DNA from 2 places in the Streptomyces sp. A5-4 genome. Region 2 is predicted to be linked to the other one. Evidence: riboswitches for the same ligand, from Rfam matches in the RefSeq annotation. Region 2 holds a riboswitch; the other holds the start of a gene.
The links. A riboswitch is a leader RNA that binds a small molecule or an ion and turns the genes downstream of it on or off. The one in region 2 is predicted to bind S-adenosylmethionine.
Positions count from the first base shown of each region.

Region 1: linked by a shared signal. The riboswitch ahead of thrC (threonine synthase) and the one ahead of ACLLJJ_RS08450 (aminotransferase class V-fold PLP-dependent enzyme) in region 2 are both predicted to bind S-adenosylmethionine.

Region 1 covers NZ_CP178591.1:3,415,631-3,419,024, forward strand. The annotation lists gene ACLLJJ_RS15630 (MoaD/ThiS family protein) at 32-307, opposite strand; gene thrC (threonine synthase) at 304-1,617, opposite strand; SAM riboswitch class I at 1,635-1,762, opposite strand; gene ACLLJJ_RS15640 (glucosyl-3-phosphoglycerate synthase) at 1,927-2,871, shown strand; gene ACLLJJ_RS15645 (alpha,alpha-trehalose-phosphate synthase (UDP-forming)) at 2,936-3,394, shown strand, end outside.
Region 2 covers NZ_CP178591.1:1,832,074-1,835,467, reverse strand. The annotation lists gene trpD (anthranilate phosphoribosyltransferase) at 1-1,038, shown strand, start outside; SAM riboswitch class IV at 1,125-1,241, shown strand; gene ACLLJJ_RS08450 (aminotransferase class V-fold PLP-dependent enzyme) at 1,417-2,832, shown strand; gene ACLLJJ_RS08445 (Lrp/AsnC family transcriptional regulator) at 2,884-3,165, opposite strand; gene ACLLJJ_RS08440 (rhomboid family intramembrane serine protease) at 3,162-3,394, opposite strand, start outside.

The DNA of each region.
Region 1 (3,394 bases), 1.6 Mb from region 2:
GTGGCCGGCCGGCCCGCGGACCGGCCGTGGATCAGCCGCCGGCGACCGCCGGGATGATCGAGACGCCGACGCCGTCCGGAGTGGCGGTCTCCAGACCGCTCTCGAAGCGCACGTCGTCGTCGTTCACGTAGACGTTCACGAAGCGGCGCAGCTTGCCCTGGTCGTCCAGCACGCGGGCCGCGATGCCCGTGTGGTTCTTCTCCAGGTCGGCGATGACCTCGGAGAGGGTCGCGCCCTCGGCCGCCACCTCGGCCTGGCCGCCGGTGTACGGACGAAGAATGGTCGGGATGCGAACTTTGACGCTCATACGAGGCCAGCCTCTCGGAAAGAGTCCAGGTTGGGGCGGATGACGGCGGACTGGCCCGTGGTCGGGGCCACCGCCTCAAGGGTCTTCAGGCCGTCGCCCGTGTTGAGCACGACCGTGGTCAGGGCCGGGTCGAGCAGACCGGCGTCGATCAGCTTCTTCGTCACGCCGACGGTCACACCACCCGCGGTCTCCGCGAAGATGCCCTCGGTACGGGCGAGCAGTTTGATGGCGTCCACCACCTGCTCGTCATTGACGTCCTCGACCGCGCCGCCGGTGCGGCGGGCGATGTCCAGGACGTAGGGCCCGTCCGCCGGGTTGCCGATGGCCAGCGACTTGGCGATGGTGTTGGGCTTCTGCGGCCGTACGACGTCGTGCCCGGCCTTGAAGGCCGTCGACACCGGCGAGCAGCCCTCGGCCTGGGCGCCGAAGATCTTGTACGGCTTGTCCTCGACCAGACCGAGCGCGATGAGCTCCTTGAGCCCCTTGTCGATCTTGGTGAGCTGCGATCCCGAGGCGATCGGGATGACGATCTGGTCGGGCAGCTGCCAGCCGAGCTGCTCGCAGATCTCGTACGCCAGCGTCTTGGAACCCTCGCCGTAGTACGGGCGCAGGTTGACGTTGACGAAGCCCCAGCCCTCGCCCAGCGGGTCGCCGATGAGCTCGGAGCAGAACCGGTTCACATCGTCGTAGTTGCCCTCGATGCCGACCAGGTCGCCGCCGTACACCGAGGCCATGATGACCTTGCCCTGCTCCAGGTCGTGCGGGATGAACACGCAGGACCGGAAGCCGGCCTTGGCGGCGGCGGCGCCGACCGCGCCCGCCAGGTTGCCGGTGGAGGAGCAGGAGAGGGTGGTGAAACCGAAGGCGCGGGCGGCCTCGACGGCGATGGCGACGACGCGGTCCTTGAAGGAGTGCGTCGGGTTGCCCGAGTCGTCCTTGACGTACAGGCCGCCGGTGACGCCCAGCTCACGGGCGAGGTTGTCGGCCTTGACGAGCTTGGTGAAGCCGGGGTTCAGGCTCGGCTTCGACGCCACGTCGGCGGGGACGGGCAGCAGGGGGGCGTAGCGCCAGATGTTCTCCGGGCCGGCCTCGATCTGCTTGCGCAGGGATTCCGCGTCACCGAGCGGAAGGTCGTATGCGATCTCAAGGGGACCGAAACAGGAAGAACAGGCGAAGATCGGGCCGAGTTCAAAACGCTCTCCGCACTCACGACAGGAAAGCGCCGTGGCGGGTCCGAGGTCTACTGCGGCTTTTACGGTGTGCGCTTCAGCGGTGGTGCTTGCTTCAGCGGCGACGGTCTGCGAAGCCATAATGGCGAGGCCCTTTCTCCTCATCTTCCCCGCGACGAATTTCGCCACGAGACGGAATTGGCACCTTCCCCGCCGTGACCTCTCGGTCGGCTGGGTGGTTGCCGGGACTTCAACGGGCCGTTCCCTCAGTCCCTCTGGATGAGCGCTATGGCACCGGACCGGGGTCCGGGCATTTGTCCGCGTGGTGGCCCCCGACATGCGACGGTCATCCGCGTTGTTCAAGACTGTAACCGAACCCCCGGAGGGTCGAGGTAGTCGTCCGCACCGCGAGATGGATCACACGGCAGTCACACAGCAGGGAGAACGCACGTGCTGGAAGAGGTGGAGCGCTGGCTGTCCCGGCGGTCCTGGTCTGCGGCGGACCGCCCGCTCGACCAGCTGATGGCGGCCAAAAAGCGGCGCGGCGCCACCATCAGTGTCGTCCTGCCGGCCCTCGACGAGGAGGCCACGGTCGGCGCGATCGTCGCCACGATCCGGCGTGAGCTGATGGCGGCCGTGCCGCTCGTCGACGAGCTGGTGGTGATCGACTCCGGCTCCTCGGACGGCACGGCGGAGGTGGCCGCGGCGGCGGGCGCCCGGGTGGTGCACCGCGACGCGATACTGCCGAGGGTGCCCGCCGTGCCGGGCAAGGGCGAGGTGCTGTGGCGGTCACTGCTGGTGACCAGTGGTGACATCGTCTGCTTCATCGACGCGGACCTCAGGGACTTCTCCGCCTCCTTCGTCTCCGGCGTCGTCGGGCCGCTGCTCACCGATCCCGATGTGCAGTTCGTGAAGGCGATGTACGACCGCCCGCTCGGCGAGGCCGCAGGCCAGGGCGGGCGGGTCACGGAGCTGGTGGCCCGGCCGCTGCTCAATCTGCACTGGCCGCAGCTGGCCGGATTCGTCCAGCCACTGGGCGGCGAGTACGCGGCGCGGCGCTCGCTCCTGGAGCGGCTGCCCTTCCCCGTCGGTTACGGAGTGGAGCTGGGACTGCTCGTCGACTCGCTGCACACCGTGGGTCTGGACGCGCTGGCCCAGGTCGACGTGGGCGTACGCAAGCACCGCCACCAGGACGGGCAGGCGCTGGGGCGGATGGCGGCGGCGATCTACCGGACGGCCCAGCTGAGGCTTTCCCGGGGGCACCTGGTGCGGCCCGCGCTCACCCAGTTCGAGCGCGGCGCGGAGGGCTTCGTACCGCGCACCACGGCCGTGGACACCGAGGAACGGCCGCCGATGCGGGAGATCGAGGAGTACCAGGAGCGGCGCGCGGCCTGATCGCACAGCACGACGGGGCCCGGTCGTACGTTTGAGCGTTTCCAGGACGGGCTAGGTTCGCGACATGGTTTCCCAGCCCGGTGCTCAGGTCCTCGTCGCGTCCAACCGCGGCCCCGTTTCGTACGCGCTCGCCGAGGACGGCTCGCTCACGGCCAGCCGGGGCGGGGGTGGTCTGGTCTCCGGCCTGTCGGCGATCGGCCCCGACACGGACGCCGTGTGGGTGTGCGCGGCGCTCGGCGACGGCGACCGCGAGGCGGTACGGCGCACCGGCGGCATGCTCGACCCGGCGGAGACCGGCGGGCAGCGGGTACGGATGCTCGGAATCGACCAGGAGGTCTACGCCGACGCGTACAACGAGATCGCCAACTCGACGCTGTGGTTCGTCCACCATCTGCTGTACCAGACGCCGCTGGAGCCCGTCTTCGGTGCGGAGTTCCGGGCGCGCTGGGCGTCGTACGAGAAGTACAACGCGGCGTTCGCGGAGGCGCTGGCCGAGTCGGCGGCCGAGGGCGCGGCCGTGCTG
Region 2 (3,394 bases):
GACAGCGTGGCGGCCGGCTCCTGGCCGGGTGTGCTGAACTCCCTGCTGCGCGGCGAGAACCTGACCGCGGACGACACCGCGTGGGCCATGGACCGCATCATGAGCGGCGAGGCGACCGACGCCCAGATCGCCGGGTTCGCGGTCGCGCTGCGGGCCAAGGGCGAGACGGTCGACGAGGTCTCCGGGATGGTCCGCGCGATGTACGCGCACGCCAACACCATCGAGGTGCCCGGCCGTACCGTCGACATCGTCGGCACCGGCGGCGACCTGGCCAAGACGGTCAACATCTCCACGATGTCGGCGATCGTCGTCGCGGGCACCGGCGCCAAGGTCGTCAAGCACGGCAACCGCGCCGCCTCGTCGGCGAGCGGCGCCTCGGACGTCCTGGAGAAGCTCGGCGTCAACCTGGAGCTGACTCCGCGGCGTGTCGCCGAGGTCGCGGAGGAGGCGGGCATCACCTTCTGCTTCGCCGTGAAGTTCCACCCGGCCCTGCGGTACGCCGCGAAGGCACGCAGGGAGCTGGGCGCGCAGACCACTTTCAACATTCTCGGCCCGCTGACGAACCCGGCCAGGGTACGGGCCCAGGCGGTCGGGGTCGCGGACGCCCGGATGGCCCCGATCGTGGCGGGTGTGCTCGCCGAACGGGGGAACTCCGCGCTCGTCTTCCGCGGCGACGACGGGCTCGACGAGCTGACCACCACCGCGACCTCACGCGTCTGGGTGGTGCGCGACGGAGCCGTCCGCGAGGAGGCCTTCGATCCGCGTCACGTGGGCCTGGACATCGTGCCCGTGGAGGCCCTGCGGGGCGCGGACGCCTCGTACAACGCGGACGTCGCGCGTCGGCTGCTGGCGGGCGAGACCGGGGCCGTGCGCGAAGCGGTGCTGCTCAACACGGCGGCGGCGCTGGTCGCGCTGGACCCGACCGAGGCGTCCCTGACCGAGCAGCTCGCGGTGGGCATCGCCAAGGCCGCCGAGGCGATCGACTCGGGGGCGGCCCGCGCGGCGCTGGAGCGCTGGGTGGCGGCCAGCAACAGCTGAGAACCCCCGTCCGTGTGACGCAGGGCGCAGTCCGAAGTCTGGACGGCGCCTTGCGTCTTTTTGAACGTGTGGCAAGATTCAGTCCAGGTCATGAGTGACAGCGTTTTGGCCCCGGCTTGCTGTCCGGCAACCCTCCGTCCGTGGCGGGGTGCCCCGGGTGAAGACCAGGTCGTAGACACAAAGGTCTACGGCAAGCGCGGACCCCTGGCATCGTTGGATGCCACCCCTGGGGTCCTGGTCCTCAAGGGAGCAGTCTCGTGAGCAAGCGAATGCGATAGGGCTCGTAGCCCCACTTCCGCCCCCCCCTTTTCGTCTTTTCCTGCGCTGCCGCACACCTGCCGGCGCAGTGAATTCGCCTGTCCTCCACGGGAGTTCGCCATGTCTGTCTCCACCGCTGCCGCCGACCAGACCCTTTGTGCACCTCTGCCCGTGCTTGGGCGAGATGTGCTCGTGCCGCTCGTCACCGGTGGCGAGGTCACCTACGCGGCCCTCGACTACGCGGCGAGCGCCCCGGCCCTGCAGCGGGTGTGGGACGACGTGGCGGCGTACGCCCCCTACTACGGCAGCGTGCACCGCGGCGCCGGTTACCTCTCGCAGCTGTCGACCGACCTCTTCGAGAACAGCCGCGCCACCGTCGCCGAGTTCCTCGGCTGCCGCGAGAGCGACCAGGTCGTCTTCACCCGGTCCACCACCGACTCGCTGAACCTGCTGGCCGCGGCGCTGCCCACCGACTGCCAGGTCTTCGTCTTCGAGACCGAGCACCACGCGTCGCTGCTGCCCTGGCGCGACGCCGAGGTGACCTACCTGAACGCGCCGCGCACCCCGGCCCAGGCCGTCGAGACCCTGGAGCGCGCCCTGGCCGACCGGGAGCCCTACGGCCCGGCGCTGGTCTGCGTCACCGGCGCTTCGAACGTCACCGGTGAGCTGTGGCCGGTGCGGGAGCTCGCCGCCGCCGCGCACGCCCACGGCGCGCGCATCGTGCTGGACGCCGCGCAGCTCGCGCCGCACCACCCGCTGGACATCGACGAGCTGGACGTCGACTGGGTCGCCTTCTCCGGGCACAAGCTGTACGCGCCGTTCGGCTCGGGCGTGCTCGCGGGCCGCGCCGACTGGCTGCAGGCCGCCGAGCCGTACCTCGCGGGCGGCGGGGCCTCGCGCAAGGTCGCCCGGCGCGGTGACGGCGGCGTGGACGTCGAGTGGCACACCACGGCGGCCCGCCACGAGGCCGGCTCGCCGAACGTCATCGGGGTCTACTCGATCGCCGCCGCATGCAAGGCGCTCACCGAGGCCGGCTTCGACTCGCTGGTCGAGCGCGAGCAGGGGCTCGTCACGAAGGTCCGCGAAGGCCTCGCCGAGGTCGGCGCGGTCAGGGTGCTGTCCCTCTTCGGGGACGACGCCCCGCGCGTCGGCGTCATCTCGTTCGTGGTCGACGGCTGGAACAGCTCGCACTTCGCCGCCGCGCTGTCCGCCGAGTACGGAATCGGCGTACGGGACGGCCTGTTCTGCGCCCACCCGCTGGTACGGACCCTCCTGGGCAGTGACGCGCAGGACCCGGGGGAGTGCGGCGCCCCCGAGGCCGAGCCGGGCGAGCGCTCGCTGAACGCGATCCGGGTCAGCTTCGGCGCGGGCACGCCCGACGAGCACGTGGAGCGGTTCGTCGGGGCGGTCAAGGAGCTCGTACGGCAGGGCGCACAGTGGAACTACCGCACCGAGGACGGCCGTTGCGTGCCGGACCGGGACTTCGTGAACGCGTCGGCGCTCCAGGCGGCCGGCCGCGCGCGGATCATGCCGTGAGGAGGGCGCCGGGCGCGATCACGCGCCGGGCGCCCTTCGTCGCGTCGGACGCTACGCGTCGAGGCCGATGGCGAAGGCCGCTTCGAGGTCGTGCTGCGAGTACGTACGGAACGCCACGTGGGTGTCGGTGCCCTCGACGCCGGGGATCTTGCTGATGCTGCCGGGGATGACATCGGCGAGGTCGTCGTGCTTGGCCACGCGCACCATGGCGATCAGGTCGTACGTACCGGTGACCGAGAAGACCTCGCTGACGCTGTCGAGCGAGGCGATCGACTCGGCGATCTCGGGGATCCGGTCCACGCTGGTCTTGATGAGCACGATCGCGGTGATCACGGTTGGCTTTCTCCCTCGGTGGCCTGCGCTGGGGCTGCCACTCTATCCGTACGCCCGTACCGCCCCCAGGCGTAGAGGAAGCCCGCGCAGAAGCCCACCAGGTGCGCGAGATACGCGACACCGGGCCCGGAGTCCGCGCTCCGCGCCGCCAGCCACTGGAGGGCGAACCAGAAGATCAGCACGATCCAGGCGGGGAAGCGCAGCGGCAGGAAGAGAAGGAACGGGAAGA